One region of the Microbacterium sp. GXF0217 genome, then DNA from elsewhere that is predicted to be linked to it. Evidence: predicted binding sites of a transcription regulator. Region 1 holds the regulator's gene; each other region holds the start of a gene.
The links. Region 1 encodes HrcA, which represses chaperone genes, less so after heat shock. Its sites were predicted from a motif close to TTNGCACTCGNNNNNNNCGAGTGCNAA; they were not measured.

Region 1 (5,512 bases):
AGCTGCTCGAGAAGCAGAAGGAGGGCAAGAAGCGCATGAAGATGGTCGGCCGCGTCGAGGTCCCCCAGGAGGCGTTCATCGCCGCGCTCTCCGGAGACGTCGAAGGCAAGGAAAAGAAGTAGGGATGCTGGGGGTCGCCAGGGCGCTCCCAGGCAGGATGGGTAGGCTGGAGATCATGCGGCGCGGTACCTTCCGAGACGACACGGTGGACTATGCGGCCGTGGGTGCGACGCACGCGCCCGACCTGATGCAGTATCCGCCGGAGCACAGCATCCCCGCGGAGAACGCCTGGCGGATCGGCAGCGGAGCCGAGCGCTTCCGCACGGCCGGTGACGCCCTGCTCTCCTGGACGGCGCAGCGCGCAGCCGGTCTCTCCGTCGACGATGTCCGTCCGGCGCCTGGTCCCTCGTACTCGGGTGTGAGCTTCGATGCCGAGGGCAATGCGATCGCGCCCAGCCGTCGTGACGTCGAGCAGCGCTTCGACTCCGAAGGGCTGCCGTACGCCGGTGCGGGCATGACCGTGCATCTGCGCGGTCGGGTGGCAGGGATGCGTGCCGATGCCGAACTGCGCGTGATCTCGGTGACCGAGGACGCCAGGCGCATCGGGTTCGTGCTGGGCACGGTCGGCGGCTCCGTGGTGAAGGGCGAGGAATCGTTCGACATCGAATGGCGCGAGGACAATGACGAGGTCTGGTTCACCGTCCGCGCTTTCGACGCGCCGAGCGGTCTGCTGTATCGCACGGTCCCCGCGCTCGTGAAGCGGCGCCGTCGTGAGCTCTTCGCGCGGTACCTGCGAGCGATCTCGCCGCTGTACGCGACCCCGCTCTGATGGCGGGCCCCCTCCCGATCGGCGATCCCGCTCCGGTCGATGGTCGTCTGCCCGGCGACCTCGAGATCGACGCGGACACCCCGTTCTCGGCATATCTGCATGTGCCGTTCTGCCGGGTGCGCTGCGGGTACTGCGACTTCAACACCTACACGTCGAGCGAGTTGCGCGGCGCGAAGCAGGAGGACTACGCCACGACGCTGATCGCCGAGATCGCTCTCGCGCGTCGCGTGCTCTCCGACGCCGGTGCTCTGCGGCCGATGGATACCGTCTTCTTCGGCGGCGGAACGCCGACGCTGCTGCCCGCCGGGGATCTGGCGCGGATGCTCACCGCGGCGAGCGACGCCTTTGGGCTTCGCGACGGGGCGGAGGTCACGGTCGAGGCCAACCCGGACACGGTCACGCCGGAGGTCGTGAAGACGCTGGTGGATGCCGGGGTCACGCGCCTCTCGATCGGAATGCAGTCCGCCGTGCCGCATGTGCTGGCGACGCTCGACCGCACGCACGAGCCGTCGAACGTGCGGACCGCGGTCGATGCGGCGCGCGACGCCGGCCTGGCCGTCAGCGTCGACCTCATCTACGGCACGCCGGGGGAATCGCTGGCCGATTGGCATGCCTCGCTGGATGCGGCGCTGGCGTTCGCGCCCGACCACATCTCCGCGTATGCGCTCATCATCGAGGACGGCACGAAGCTCGCGCGTCAGATCCGTCGCGGCGAGGTCCCGATGCCGGACGATGATCTGCAGGCCGACATGTACGAGCTCGCCGACCGCCGCCTCGCGGATGCCGGATTCGAATGGTACGAGGTGAGCAACTGGGCCCGCCCTTCGACAGGCTCAGCGAGCGGTGCGGCGGGCTCAGGGACCGCATCGACGAGCGACAACCGCTCGCGCCACAATCTCGCCTACTGGCGCGGCTCGGACTGGTGGGGCTTCGGTCCCGGCGCCCACAGCCACGTCGCGGGGCTGCGCTGGTGGAACGTCAAGCATCCGGCGGCGTACGCGCAGCGGCTCGCGGTATCCGAATCGCCGGCTGCGGGCACCGAGCGGCCGGACGCGGAGTCGCGGATGCTCGAGCGGGTGCTCCTGCTGAGTCGCATCCGCGAGGGCATCGCGGTCTCCGAGTTGCCTGAGTCGAACCGTTCACGCGTCGCCGGCCTGATCGCCGACGGCCTCGTCGAGCCCGCGGCGGCCCTTTCCGGCCGGGTGCAGCTGACCCTCAGGGGGCGGCTCCTTGCCGATGCCGTGGTCAGAGAGCTCACCGACTGAGCATCCCGATCCGCGAGATGAGCGCGGTCGACGCCGACCGGCGGGTAGAATTGGCACTCGGAAGCAGTGAGTGCCAGCGGGAGGAGAGCGGTCATGGTCACTGAGCGCGGTCTGCAGGTGCTCCGGGCGATCGTGCAGGACTACGTCTCCACGCACGAGCCGGTCGGGAGCAAATCGATCGTCGACCGCTACTCGTTCGGAGTTTCGGCTGCGACCATCCGCAACGACATGGCGCTCCTCGAGGATGAAGAGCTGATCACGGCTCCGCACACGTCGTCGGGTCGCGTGCCGACCGACAAGGGCTACCGGGTCTTCGTCAACCACCTGGCCCAGTTGCGCCCGCTGTCCTCAGCGCAGCGCAGTGCGATCGAGATGTTCCTCGCGGAGCCGACCGATCTCGACGATCTCATGGCGCGTACGGTCCGCGTGCTCACGCAGCTCACGGGACAGGTTGCGCTGGCGCAGTACCCGTCGTTCGCCCGCGCGCACCTCACGCATCTCGAACTCGTCGCCCTCGCACCGAACCGGCTCCTCGTCGTGCTCGTCACCGACGCCGGCGGCGTCTCGCAGCGCATCGCCGCTCTCCCGGTCGACCTCGACGAGGCGGACGTCGCGGTGCTGCGTGCTCGGCTGTCGGCCTCGATCACCGGGCGGGCGGTGAGCGAGGCACGCGACCTGGTCGGCGCTCTCGCGACCACGGTGAAGCCCGGCCGCGCGGATGTCGCTCAGCGCGTCCTGGCAAGCGTCATCTCCGAGGAGCTGGACGAGTTCCGCCAGGAGAAGCTCGTCATGGCCGGCGCCGCGACGCTCGCACGGCGCGAACACGACTTCCGCGGTAGCATCCACCCTCTTCTCGAAGCGATCGAGGAGCAGGTGACGCTGCTGCGGCTGATGAGCGAGATGGTGACCGACGAGCACGGGCTCGCGGCCAGCATCGGTACCGAGAACGAGCCGTTCGGTCTGGGTGAGGCCTCGATCGTGGCGAGCAACTACGCCACCCCCGGTGGGATGGCGCGGGTCGGCGTGATGGGCCCGACCCGGATGGATTATCCGAGCAATCTGGCGGCGGCGCGGGCAGTGGCCCGCTACCTGTCCCGACTGCTCGACGAAGACGAGAGGTGACTGGTGGCGGACCACTATGAGGTCCTCGGGGTGGCGCGCGATGCCTCCCAGGACGAGATCAAGAAGGCGTATCGCCGTCTGGCGCGGCAGCTGCATCCGGACGTGAACCCCGGTGACGACGCCTCGGAGCGGTTCAAGCTCGTCACGCACGCGTACGACGTGCTCAGCGACGAGGAATCGCGACGCCGCTACGATATGGGCGGCGACGAGAACGGCGGATTCGGCGCCGGCGGATTCGGCGGTTTCGGCGACATCTTCGAGACGTTCTTCGGTGCGGCCGGCGGCGGACGGAGCGCGCGGCCGCGGTCGCGGCGGGAGCGCGGCCAGGACGCACTCGTGCGCGTCGACCTCGACCTCGGAGACGTGGTCTTCGGCGCTCACCGGGACATCGAGGTCGACACGGCGGTTCTCTGCGAGACGTGTCAGGGTTCGTGCTGCCAGGAGGGCACATCGCCCGTGACGTGCGACATCTGCGGCGGATCGGGTCACGTGCAGCGTCAGGTGCGCAGCTTGCTCGGCAACGTCGTCACCTCGCAGCCCTGCGGAACGTGCGAGGGCTACGGCACGACGATTCCGTACCCGTGCGCGACGTGCGGCGGTCAGGGGCGGGTCCGCTCGCGGCGCACCGTCTCGCTGGACATCCCGGCCGGTGTCGAGACCGGGCTGCGCCTGCAGCTTCCCGGCTCCGGCGAGGTCGGCAAGGCCGGGGGCCCGAACGGCGATCTGTACGTCGAGATCACGGTCGCGACGCACGCGACATTCAGTCGCGAGGGCGACGATCTGCTCGCGACTCTCGAAGTCGCGATGACGGATGCCGTGCTCGGCGCGGAGACGACCATCGACGGTCTGGATGGCCCGGTCGATCTCGAGATCCGCGCCGGAGTCCAGTCCGGTGATGTGTTGACCATCAAGGGCCGCGGCATCACTCCGCTGCGCGGCACGCAGCGCGGCGATCTGCGAGTCGGAGTGCAGGTGCTCACGCCCACCAAGCTGGATTCGGCTCAGCGCCGCCTGATCGAGGACTTCGCGAAGAAGGTCAAGGCTCCCAAGCCGCAGCTCGCCCAGTTCCAGCAGGGGCTCTTCTCCAAGCTCCGCGACCGTTTCCGCAGTCACTGAGCCATGGCGCTGCACTTCGTCGTCGAATCCGCATCGGATGCCGGTGAGGGAGATGTCGTCTCACTCACCGGCGCGGAGGCCAAGCATGCCGCTATCGTCCGCCGCGTTCGTGTGGGCGAGAGCATCACGATCGGCGATGGTGCGGGTGCGTGGCTCGAGGGGTCGGCGATCGACGTCTCGGCATCCAGAGTGGACGTGCTGATCGCACACCGGCACGTCGTCGACTCGCCATCGCCGCGCCTCGTGCTCGTCCAGGCGCTCGCGAAGGGGGACCGCGACGAACTCGCCGTGCAGGCGTCGTGCGAGCTCGGCGTCGACGAGATCGTGCCCTGGCAGGCGGCGCGCAGCGTCTCCCGCTGGGAAGGACCGAAGGCGGCGAAGGGTCGGGAGCGCTGGGCATCCATCGTGCGCGAAGCGGCGAAGCAGGCGCATCGGTCCTGGATCCCCAAGGTATCCGACGTGGCGTCGACCGCACAGTTGGCATCGCGTGCGGGCGAGCAGCGGCTGCTGATCCTCGACCCCGCAGCCGAACAGAAGCTGACGGATGTCAAGCCGGACGGGCGCGATCTCGTGCTGGTGGTCGGGCCGGAAGGCGGTATCGCTCCGGACGAGATCTCGAAGCTCGTGGCGGCCGGAGCCGAACCCGTGCGACTCGGCGACACCGTGCTGCGCACCTCGACCGCAGGCCCCGCCGCCATCGCGGTGCTTTCCGCGGCGCTGGGACGCTGGTGATCCGGACTCACCGCTGAGGCGGCGGCTGGCGCGTGTCGGGCGCTCGATCAGCGCTGGGTGCTCCGACCGCTTCGCTGTTGCGCCTGGTCAGCATGTTCCGCGGCCTCCAACCGGCGCGCGAAAGCGACGAGCACCGAGATCTCGTCATCGGGGATCAGCGGGCTGAACGCGTCATGGACGTCGGCGATGTGCGCGGCCGTCGCGGCGGTGATGAGCGCCTGTCCCTCCTCGGTCAAGGAGATATCGACGACCCGACCGTCGGTCGGCGAAGCGACGCGGATGATCAAGCCGCGCTCCTCGAGGCGGGCCAGGAGGTGTGTCGCCGAACCCGAGCTGTACAGCAGATCACGCGCCAGTCGGGCGGCGGTCATCGTTCCACCGGCATGGTTCAGGGACTGCAGAGCCTCGTATTGAGCGGCGGTGAGATCGAATTCGCGCTTCAGACGGA
Region 2 (5,512 bases), on a different contig from region 1:
TCTTGTTCATGTGATATCCCGGCGCGATGTCGGCGAAGGTCGCGCACAGCGCCTCGGCATCCTCGGGGTGCGACTTCAGCGTCACCATGGCGCGGCCCGAGTAGAGCGTCTGCAGCATGAAGACCTTGCCGCGGACCTTGAAGACATCCCACTCCGGCCCGAACGGATGCTCGAGGCCGGCACCCGGCAGCTCGTCCGCGCGCGCCTGGGCGGTCTGCAACAGCGTCTCGTCATCCATCAGAACAGTTTCTCCGCGGCGCCCTTGTCGTTGCTGCGCGGGGTCGCGATGACGCGGTCGTCCAGGGATGCCGCGGCCCCCAGCGCCTCGTCGATCACCTCGCGCCCGCCTTCGCCCAGCAGCCACTCGTGCGCGTAGTCGGTCGGGATCAGCACCGGCATCCGATCGTGGATGTCTACCAGGTGCTCCGGTGCCGGGCGCATGACGATCGAGAAGCACGTGAACCATTCGCCGTCCGCCGTCCGGCCGCGCTGCGTCACGGCGGCCATGCCGAACAGCGCTCCGGTGTCGAGCCCGAACTCGTGCCACACCCGATCGGGCTTCTGCAGCTCGAACCATCCGGTCGACGGCACGATCGCCCGTGACCGAGCCTTGCCCGGCTGATCCTGCAGACGCTCGGAGCGCGTATTGATCGACGGGAACTTCGCCGGTTCGCCGTTCACGAGGAACCCCCACCACGCGGGTTCGAGCGTCGCATCACCGTCCTGTGCCAGAACGATCGGGTTCAGGTTGCGCAGGTTCTTGCCGGTCGGCCGCAGCGTCTCGCCGGCATTGCGCTCGGCCCACTCCCGCAGGCCGTCGAGGATGTCGGCATCCGCCTCGGCCAGCAGCTCGGCATCGGTGAAGCGGGGATCGAGTCCGTAGCTCGCGCACATGCCGCAAGCGTATCCCCGGCCACCGACATCCGGTCGGGTAGCGTGACAGAAGTGTCCCGCAGTCGTCGAATCCCCGCCTTCGTCGCGATCGGCGGCGCGGTCTCGATCGGAGCGATGACCGCGATCCAGGCCCGCATCAACGGCGTGCTCGGCGTCCGCCTCGGCGACGGGGTCGTCGCGGGACTCGTCTCGTTCTCCTCCGGCCTGCTGCTGCTGGCGGTCCTGGTCGCTGCGCTCCCCGCCGGGCGAGCCGGGATGGCGCGGCTCTGGTTCGGCATCCGATCACGGACTGTCCCGGTATGGATGCTGCTGGGCGGCGCCTGCGGTGCTCTGACTGTGACGACCCAGGGCCTGACCGCCGCTGTCCTCGGGGTGTCGCTGTTCACCGTCGGCGTCGTGGCAGGCCAGACGCTGCACGGACTGATCCTCGACCGGATCGGGTTCGGACCGGCCGGCGTCGTGGCGGTCACCATGGGCCGCGTGGCCGGGGGAGCGCTCGCGCTGCTCGCCGTCGGCATCTCGCTCGGCGGCGACGTGCTCGCCTCGGCCCCGCTGTGGATGCTGCTGCTGCCCTTTGCCGCCGGTGTCGGCATCGCCTGGCAGCAGGCGGCGAACGGTCGTCTCGCGCAGCGTGTCGAATCGCCGGTGGCCGCCACCATGATGAGCTTCATCGCGGGGACGATCGTGCTCGCGATCGGCGCCGGCGTCAGCGTCGTCCTCAACGGACCGCCGAACCCGCTTCCCGCCGAACCGTGGATGTACCTGGGCGGACTCCTCGGCGTCTCGTACATCTTCCTCGGCGCGCGACTGGTCGCGCAGACCGGGGTGCTGCTGCTGGGGCTCGGATCCGTGCTCGGACAGCTCGTGACGGCGGTGGTCATCGACGCGATCTGGCCCGCCGACGCAGGCCCGGCCCTCTGGCAGACCATCGCGATGGTGGCGGTCGCCGTCACGAGCGTTCTCGTCGCGCTCCTGGGCAAGCGCCGACGCTGAGCTACTTCTTCTTGGTCTTCGCGGCCGGCATCCGGGTCAGCAGGGCTCCGGCATCCACGGGCTTGCGGCGTCCCGGCTTCTTCGTCGGCTTGCCGCCGACATAGAGCCAGCCGAGCAGTTCCTCGTTCTTCTTCAGCCCGTGCGCCTTCGCGACCGCCTTCGCGCGCGTGTAATGACCGGTGCGCCAGATGACGCCCCACCCCGCCTCATCCAGAAGCAGACTCAGCGTGTGCGCGACGCCGGAGGCGACGGCCTCCTGCTCCCAGCGCGGCACCTTCTCGCTCCGGCGATAGCTGGCCACGATCGCGATCACCAGCGGCGCGCGCAGCGGCTTGGACGACGGATGCTTGTCGCCCTCCGCCTTCGCTATGGCAGCGCCGAGTACCTCGCGGTCGGCCCCGCGCAGCTCGATCAGCCGCCACGGGCGCAGCGAGGAGTGGTCGGCGACGCGTCCGGCAGCGGCGACGAGGGGCAGCAGCTCCGCGTGGGTCGGTGCCGCGTCCGTGACCTTCGACCAGGACTGCCGGGCGAGGACGGCGTCGAGCGCGCTCACGACTGCGGGTTCTTCGGAGCGTCGGGCGGCGCGGGCGTGAAGTTCAGCGCCAGCGAGTTCATGCAGTAGCGGTCACCGGTCGGTGTGCCGAAGCCGTCGGGGAAGACGTGGCCGAGGTGCGACCCGCAGTTCGCGCAGCGCACCTCGGTGCGCACCATGCCCAGGGTCGTGTCCTCGATGAGCTCGACGGCATCCGGGCGGATGGACTCGTAGAAGCTCGGCCATCCGCAGCCGGAGTCGAACTTCGTGCCGCTCTTGAACAGCTCGACGCCGCACGCGCCGCAGGTGTACAGGCCCGCGCGCTCCTCGTCGAGCAGCTCGCCCGTCCAGGCGCGCTCCGTGGCCGCTTCGCGGAGCACGGCGTACTGCTGGTCGCCGAGCTCGGCACGCCACTGCTCATCGGACTTGTTCACGCTGTATGACATCCGGACCTCCTGAGTCGTCATGTTCTATTCTGACGCGCCTGGACGCGGTCGGCGCGCGCGGATGCGGAACACCGGGAGTGGCTCCCCGGAGCGGAGGCGCTCCCGGCGTAGGCTTCGGGCATGCTCGGAGATCTGACGGACCGCGACCGCGCGATTCTCGCGGTCGAGGTCTCCTGGCCGCGGCACAGCGGATCGAAGGAAGAGGCGATCCGGACGCAGCTCGGCATGAGCCCCGCGCGCTACTACCAGCTGCTCTGGCGACTCATCGACACCGAGCAGGCGCTCGCGCACGACCCGCTCCTGGTGCGGCGGCTGCGTCGGATCCGGGACGCCCGCGGCGCGCAGCGCACCGTGCGCATGCAGGGCTTCGTCGGCTGAGAGCGTCGGCCGCGGCATCCTGAACGTCGCTTCGGAGGATGCCGAGATGCATGCCCTAGCATCGAGGGGTGTCCAAGCCCGCTCGTGATCGTTTCGACGATGTCCCCCGCACGTCCGGCCGCGTAGGAGCCCACCGCGCCGAGAACCCCGGAAGCAACGGGTGGATGGTCCTGCTCTGGGCTGTCGTCGCCGCGCTCGTCCTGCTCGTCGTCGGCATCTTCGTCGCCCTCGTCGTCATGGGGCGCATCGTGCTGTTCCCGACCCCCGAGGCTTCGGTGGCGCCCGTTCCCGAGGACACCGGGATCGTGGACACCTCGTACTCGGTGATGATCCTGAACGCGACGCCGGACGATGGCCTGGACGACCAGATGCGCGAGGAGCTGATCACCGCCGGGTACAACGCCGACCTCGTGTTCGCGGTCGACGGTGCATCGGACGATTTCGCCGACACCACCGTCTACTACGTGGACGAGGCCGATGCGGATGCCGCGACAGGACTCGCTGGTCTCATCGGCGGCGCCGTCGTCGAGCAGAGCGATTACTACGCCGCGATGAACGATACGGGGCAGGCCCAGCTGACCGTCGTCATCGGCCTCGATCGGACCGGCGAAGCGCCCGCCGAGTAGGTGGTCATGGTGCCGCACCGGTTCCCGGTCGGCACGTGTTTCTCTCTGCGCGTACGCGGCTTGCACTCGATGTGGTCGAGTGCCAGAATGGGCGTTAGCACTCGATCACTCCGAGTGCTAAACCGAACGTATACGTCCAGGAGGGACGACAAAACTCATGGCAAAGATCATCGCTTTCGATGAGGAGGCCCGTCGCGGTCTCGAGCGCGGCCTGAACATCCTCGCCGACGCTGTCAAGGTGACCCTCGGCCCGCGTGGTCGCAACGTCGTGCTCGAGAAGAAGTGGGGCGCCCCCACGATCACGAACGACGGTGTGTCCATCGCCAAGGAGATCGAGCTGGACGACCCGTACGAGAAGATCGGCGCGGAGCTCGTCAAGGAGGTCGCCAAGAAGACCGATGACGTCGCAGGTGACGGAACCACCACCGCGACCGTCCTCGCTCAGGCTCTGGTCCGCGAGGGTCTGCGCAACGTCGCAGCCGGCGCCGACCCGATCTCGCTCAAGAAGGGCATCGAGAAGGCTGTCGCGGCCATCACCGAAGAGCTCCTCTCCAGCGCCAAGGAGATCGAGTCCAAGGCGGAGATCGCGGCCACCGCGTCCATCTCGGCTGCGGACCCCTCGATCGGCGAGCTCATCGCCGAGGCGATCGACAAGGTCGGCAAGGAGGGTGTCGTCACCGTCGAGGAGTCGCAGACCTTCGGCACCGAGCTCGAGCTCACCGAGGGCATGCGCTTCGACAAGGGCTACCTGAACCCGTACTTCGTCACCGACGCAGACCGCCAGGAAGCCGTGTTCGAGGAGCCCTACATCCTCATCGCGAACTCGAAGATCTCGAACATCAAGGATCTTCTCCCCGTCGTCGACAAGGTGATCCAGGACGGCAAGGAGCTCGTCATCATCGCCGAGGACGTCGAGGGCGAAGCTCTCGCGACTCTCGTGCTCAACAAGATCCGCGGCATCTTCAAGTCGGCTGCCGTCAAGGCTCCCGGCTTCGGCGACCGTCGCAAGGCGCAGCTGCAGGACATCGCGATCCTCACCGGTGGTCAGGTCATCACCGAAGAGGTTGGTCTCAAGCTCGAGAACACGACGCTCGACCTGCTCGGCCGTGCTCGCAAGGTCATCATCACCAAGGACGAGACCACCATCGTCGAGGGTGCCGGCGAGTCCGACCAGATCGAGGGTCGCGTGACCCAGATCCGTCGCGAGATCGAGAACACCGACAGCGACTACGACCGTGAGAAGCTCCAGGAGCGCCTCGCCAAGCTCGCGGGCGGCGTCGCCGTCATCAAGGCGGGTGCGGCGACCGAGGTCGAGCTCAAGGAGCGCAAGCACCGCATCGAGGACGCCGTTCGCAACGCGAAGGCAGCCGTCGAAGAGGGAATCGTCCCCGGCGGTGGCGTCGCGCTGATCCAGGCCGGCACCAAGGCTCTGGATGCTCTCGAGCTCGACGGCGACGAGGCAACCGGCGCGAACATCGTTCGCGTGGCCATCTCGGCTCCGCTGAAGCAGATCGCCCTCAACGCCGGTCTCGAGCCGGGCGTCGTCGCGGCCAAGGTCGCGGAGCTGCCCACGGGTCAGGGCCTCAACGCCGCCACGGGTGAGTACGTCGAGATGTTCGCAGCGGGCATCATCGACCCGGCCA
Region 3 (5,512 bases), on a different contig from region 1:
CGTCATGCGGCTGGATCTGCGGGCGTGGGATGCGCGGCATCCGACGGACCGGACACCGAAGGAGACGACGGCATGAGCGAACCCCTGGTGCTCGGCATCGAGACCAGCTGCGACGAGACCGGGATCGGCATCGTCCGCGGGCGGACGCTGCTGTCGAACACGATCGCCTCGAGCATGGACGCGCACGCCCGCTACGGCGGCGTCGTGCCCGAGGTCGCGGCGCGCGCGCACCTGGAGGCGCTGCAGCCCTCGATCGAGGCGGCGCTCGCCGAAGCGCAGGTGCGCCTGGAGGACCTGGATGCCGTCGCAGTCACATCGGGACCCGGACTGGCCGGCGCGCTCATGGTCGGCGTGGGGGCGGCGAAGGGCCTCGCGGTCTCGCTCGACAAGCCGCTGTACGCCGTCAACCACCTCGTCGGGCACATCGCCGCCGACATCCTGACGCCGGATGCCGAGCCGCTGGAGTATCCGACGATCGCGCTGCTCGTGTCCGGCGGCCACACATCGCTGCTGCACGTGCGCGACTTGACTACCGATGTCGAGCTTCTCGGCGAGACCATGGATGACGCGGCCGGCGAGGCCTTCGACAAGGTGGCGCGGCTGCTGTCGCTGCCGTATCCCGGCGGACCGGAGATCGACAGGGCGGCCGTCGAGGGCGACCCTCGCGCGATCCGCTTCCCCCGCGGGCTGTCGCGGGCATCGGACATGGAGAAGCACCGGTACGACTTCTCGTTCTCCGGACTGAAGACCGCGGTCGCCCGCTGGGTCGAGCGCTGCGAGGCCGAGGGGAGCCCGGTGCCGGTCGGCGACGTCGCGGCGAGCTTCCGCGAGGCCGTCGTCGATGTTCTCGTCACGAAGGCGCTCGCCGCCTGCAACGACCTCGGCGTCCCCCGCCTGCTGCTCGGCGGTGGCGTGATCGCGAACCGTCGGCTGCGCGAAGTCGCCCTCGCACGCGCCGAGGCCGCCGGCGTTACCGTGCGGATCCCGCCGCTGTCGCTGTGCACCGACAACGGCGCGATGATCGCGGCTCTCGCCGCCGAGCTGATCGCGTCAGGGCGTCCGGCTTCGACGCTCGCCTTCGGTGCGGATTCGACGCTGCCGGTGACCGAGATCCAGGTGGCGCCGCAGGCCGGGGCCGCGGTATGAGCGATCTGCCGCGCGAGCCGCGCGTCGAGGGTGCAAGCCCCGAGGTCGAGAGGCCAGCGGGCACCACGCGCCTGCCCGGCGCACGTCGGGAGGGGTATTCGAAGCTCCCGACAGGGCCGGTGGGAGTCGAGCCTGTCGTGGCGAGCGGCCCCGACCCGGATGCCCTGGGTTCCTGGGAGCCCGGCACCACGGAGCCGATCGCGCAGGATCCCTCGCGCCTCGCGCCCTGGGCCCTGCTGGCCGCGATCGTCGCACTCATCGCCTCGTTCTTCGTCGGCTGGGGGATCCCGGTGGCGATCGTCGCCGTCGTCGCCGCGATCATGTCGCTGCGCCGACCGTTGGAGAGCAGAGCGGTCGCGATCTGGGCTCTGGTGCTCGGGAGCATCGCGACGGTGTACAGCGCCGGGTGGCTGATCTGGGCGGCGATGCAACCCGGGATCTTCGGGTAGTCGGATGCTGTCCTCGGGGGAGGCGGGCACTGCGGGAGCGGCCGCGGAGGGCGGATGCCCTGATCCTGTCTCGCCTCGGCGTGACAGACGGCCGGCCCATCGACGGGGCGTCCGGCGACGCCGAGTGAGGGGAGACCGACGGTGACGGACGGCGTTGACGACGACGAACTCCGCGATCTGCGCGCGAAGGCGTACGGCCCCGGCGGTCGGCTGACGGATGCCGAGGCTCGGCGGCTCCAGGAGCTGGAGGCGCTCGTGCGGGGCACCGGCGCGGAGCGGCCCGGAGGGGCCGACGCGAATGCCGTACCGCTGCCGGACGGGCGACCCGCAGGCGGGGATGCTCCCGACTCTCTGCCATCGGGCGGGGCACCAGTGCCGGCGGGAGCGCGAGCGGAGGGCATTGCATGGACCGCCGATTCCGCAGGAGATGCAGGCAGCGACGACAGAGCCGCCGCCGCGGAGGCCGCGGAAGCCGACGCGACCGCTCCTGCTGAGGACGGCGCGCGCCGTGGCATCCGTACGCGTCGGTGGTTCCCGTACGCAGCGGTCGGACTGGTGCTGCTGATCGGGTTCGGCATCGGCTTCGTCGTCTTCGGGCAGAGCGTCCTGCGGTCGGTCGCGCTCTCGCTCGCGGTCGGAGCGGAACAGGTGGCGTTGGAGGCCGACGGCGACTACGACCCCGGGTCGATCACACCGCTCGGGCAGTCGCACGGGGCGACGATCTGGCGCGCGACGCGGGACGAGGGGGAGGAGCAGTGCCTGCTTCTCACCCTCGATGAGCAGAGCGAGTCGAACTGCGTGCCAAGTGAGCAGTTCGGCCAGCAGAACGGCGGACTCTATGCCTCGCTGAACATGTCCGCGGGGGAGGGGGATGATGCGAGCGAGCTCAGCGTCAGCGTGGTCCGCGACATCCACGGCGATCTCGTCGTCGTGGCCCAGGTCTACGATCCGAACGAGTCATGGGACTGGCGGTCGCAGTACACCGAGGAAGAGCTCGCGATCGTCGATCGGATCGAGAGCGAGACCGGCATCAGCGGCGAGTCCCTGCAGCTCGTCGGCTATGACGGCGATCGACCGGTCTGGCAGGACTACAGCGGATCGAGCGCGTGCGTCATCGTCGCCGTGGTCGGCTCGGTCGAGCGCGCATGCGCCGATGACGCCAATGCCACGGTCGTGCTGGAGATCGCGAACCCCGACGGCACCGTGACCGGGTATCGCGTGACGATGTCGGATCGGCGGGGACCGATGCTCACGATCGAGCGCGAGTCGTCAGCCGGGACGGATGCCGCGATCGACGACAAGACCGGCGACGTCGAGCCGTGAGCCTCACACCCGGTCGGCGAGCACGGCGATCCGCTGAGCGCCGACCCGCACGAGGATGAGCGTTGCGCTCTGCGACCCGCTCAGCTTGAGCTTCTTGCGGAAGGCGGCGGGGTCGATGTCCATGCCGCGCTTCTTGATCTCCAGCGTCCCGATGTCGGCCTTCCGAAGCGCCGCGTTGATGGCCTTGACGTTCGCCGGCATCGACTCCCGTACGCGGAACGACTGCACGAACGGACTCGTCACTGCGGCATCCCCGGTCAGATAGGCGATGTGCTCGTCGAGCATCCCGGCATCCAGGCTCCGGGCGACGTCGCCGATCAGCCGGGCGCGGATCACCGCGCCGTCCGGTTCGTGCACGAAGGAGCCGAGCGGACGGACCTCGGCGTCCTCGGCATCCGCTCCGGCCGTGAGCTCATGCGATTCGTCGCCGCGGATCACGAGCGCCGCACGGCGCACGCCGTCCCGCGCAAGCGCTCCGGTCCAGACGACGAGCTCGACGACGCTGCCGTCTGCGCTGACCCATTGCGCCTCGGCATCCTCGGGGAGCGCATCGCGATCGTGGCCGGGGCCGAGCTTGATGCCGGTCGGGATGCGGGCCGCGACGTCGAAGGCCCAGTCCAGCGAGGGGGAGTAGTCGGATGCCGTGACGCGCCGCGTCTCGCCGTGACCGGAGGTGCGGCGGGCGGGGTCCAGCCAGATCGCGGTGCTGCCATCGCCTCGAAGATCTGCGCGATCGTCGGAGGGATCCGCCGAATCCCGCCCGACAACGTCTGAATCTCCGAAGATGGTGCGCACCGCCTCCTCGGCGGTCCCGTGCGACACTGACGCATCCTCGCCGAACGTCGCGAGGTTGTACGCGGAGATCGCGGCGGTGACCTCATCGGCGTCGACAGCGGTCACGCCGAGGCCGGCACCCGCGAACGCGAGGGAATCGCCGCCGATGCCGCAACCGAGGTCCGCCACGTGCCGGATGCCGGCCGCGCGCATGCGCCCGGCGTGCCGTGCCGCGACGCCGAGCCTGGTGGCCTGCTCGAGGCCCGCCTGGGTGAACAGCATCCGCTCGGCGAACGGACCGAACTTCGCAGCCGCCTTGGTGCGCAGCCGTGCCTGGCCGACGACGGCCGACACGAGCTCGGGGGAGTGCCCGGCCGCCCGCAGTCGAGAGACGACCCTCGCGACGTCCGTCGTGGACTCGATGCCTCCGACGTCGTCGAGCAGGCGCAGTCCGTCCGGGGTGAGCAGGGCGGCGAGCTCGGTCATCTCCACCGGTTCAGCCTACGCGGCGGGTGTTCGCCCAGCGCGTTACGCCTCACTGGCACTCGCATTGCGTGAGTGCCAGCCGACGTCCTACACTGGCATTAGCACTCTCGGGTTGAGAGTGCGAACGAGTCTTTCGTGTCAGCGTCAAGAAAGAAGAGGTAGACCGTGTCGGTTTCCATCAAGCCGCTCGAGGACCGCATCGTCATCAAGCAGGTCGAGGCCGAGCAGACCACCGCGAGTGGACTGGTCATCCCCGACACCGCCAAGGAGAAGCCCCAGGAAGGCGAGGTCGTGGCGGTCGGCCCCGGCCGCATCGATGACAACGGCAACCGTGTTCCGCTCGACGTCGCCGTCGGCGACCGCGTGCTCTACAGCAAGTACGGCGGCACCGAGGTGAAGTTCGGCGCGGACGAGTTCCTCGTCCTGTCGGCCCGCGACGTCCTCGCGGTCGTCGTTCGCTGATCTCAGCGACCTTCGCTTCGAAGGCCCGGATGCTCAGGCATCCGGGCCTTCGTGCGTCATGCTTCGTGCGTTTCCTGCCATCGTCGCCCGCAGCGGCATCCAGGGCCGGATGCCGGTCGTAGGGTTGATCAGTGATCACGACGTCCGCCCCACGCACCGAGCAGACCACCGGAGTCCTCTACGCCACCGGTGCCTACCTGCTGTGGGGCGTCCTTCCGCTGTACTTCCTGCTTCTCGTGCCGACGGGGCCGTGGGAGGTCGTCGCCTGGCGGGTGCTGTTCTCGCTGCTGTTCTGCGTGATCCTGCTCGCGATCACGCGCGGCTGGCAGCGCCTCTGGGCCATCGTCCGGCAGCCGCGGCTGCTCGGCCTCACCGCGCTCGCCGGACTCCTCATCTACGTCAACTGGCAGGCGTTCCTCATCGGCACGCTCGACGACAAGGTCGTAGAGACGGCGCTGGGCTATTTCATCAACCCGATCACCACGGTGCTGCTCGGCGTGTTCATCCTGCACGAGCGGATGCGGCGGCTCCAGTGGGTCGCCGTGGCCATCGCAGCGCTCGCCGTCGTCGTGATCATCGTCGCCTACGGCACGGTTCCGTGGATCGCGCTCACCCTCACGCTCTCCTTCGGCTTCTACGGCCTCATCAAGAAGAAGATCGGGCCGTCGGTGGATGCCGTCAGCGGGCTGACCCTCGAATCCTTCTGGCTCATTCCGATCGCCGTCATCCAGCTCATCGCGGTCGGGATGACGACCGGCATCACGATCGGGAACAGCGGGGTCTGGCACACGGTGCTGCTGTGCTTCGCCGGAGTCGCGACCGCGGTGCCCCTGCTGCTGTTCGCCTCGGGGGCGCGGCGCATCAACCTCACC

Region 2: groL (chaperonin GroEL) is a predicted target of HrcA. The motif match lies at 3,964-3,990, and genes of this name have one in related genera.
Region 3: groES (co-chaperone GroES) is a predicted target of HrcA. The motif match lies at 4,231-4,257, and genes of this name have one in related genera.

What each region holds. Positions count from the first base shown of each region.
Region 1 is NZ_JBSJZG010000001.1:213,913-219,424, forward strand. It holds gene lepA (translation elongation factor 4) at 1-122, shown strand, start outside; gene ACWAT3_RS01060 (DUF1990 family protein) at 176-829, shown strand; gene hemW (radical SAM family heme chaperone HemW) at 829-2,094, shown strand; gene hrcA (heat-inducible transcriptional repressor HrcA) at 2,188-3,216, shown strand; gene dnaJ (molecular chaperone DnaJ) at 3,220-4,332, shown strand; gene ACWAT3_RS01080 (16S rRNA (uracil(1498)-N(3))-methyltransferase) at 4,336-5,064, shown strand; gene ACWAT3_RS01085 (MarR family winged helix-turn-helix transcriptional regulator) at 5,112-5,512, opposite strand, start outside.
Region 2 is NZ_JBSJZG010000008.1:13,958-19,469, reverse strand. It holds gene ACWAT3_RS15290 (MmcQ/YjbR family DNA-binding protein) at 1-238, opposite strand, end outside; gene ACWAT3_RS15285 (SOS response-associated peptidase family protein) at 238-894, opposite strand; gene ACWAT3_RS15280 (DMT family transporter) at 937-1,887, shown strand; gene ACWAT3_RS15275 (nitroreductase family protein) at 1,889-2,440, opposite strand; gene msrB (peptide-methionine (R)-S-oxide reductase MsrB) at 2,437-2,865, opposite strand; gene ACWAT3_RS15265 (DUF3263 domain-containing protein) at 2,986-3,243, shown strand; gene ACWAT3_RS15260 (LytR C-terminal domain-containing protein) at 3,312-3,869, shown strand; gene groL (chaperonin GroEL) at 4,027-5,512, shown strand, end outside.
Region 3 is NZ_JBSJZG010000003.1:259,130-264,641, forward strand. It holds gene rimI (ribosomal protein S18-alanine N-acetyltransferase) at 1-76, shown strand, start outside; gene tsaD (tRNA (adenosine(37)-N6)-threonylcarbamoyltransferase complex transferase subunit TsaD) at 73-1,146, shown strand; gene ACWAT3_RS07455 (hypothetical protein) at 1,143-1,595, shown strand; gene ACWAT3_RS07460 (hypothetical protein) at 1,737-2,918, shown strand; gene ACWAT3_RS07465 (THUMP-like domain-containing protein) at 2,922-4,184, opposite strand; gene groES (co-chaperone GroES) at 4,344-4,640, shown strand; gene rarD (EamA family transporter RarD) at 4,775-5,512, shown strand, end outside.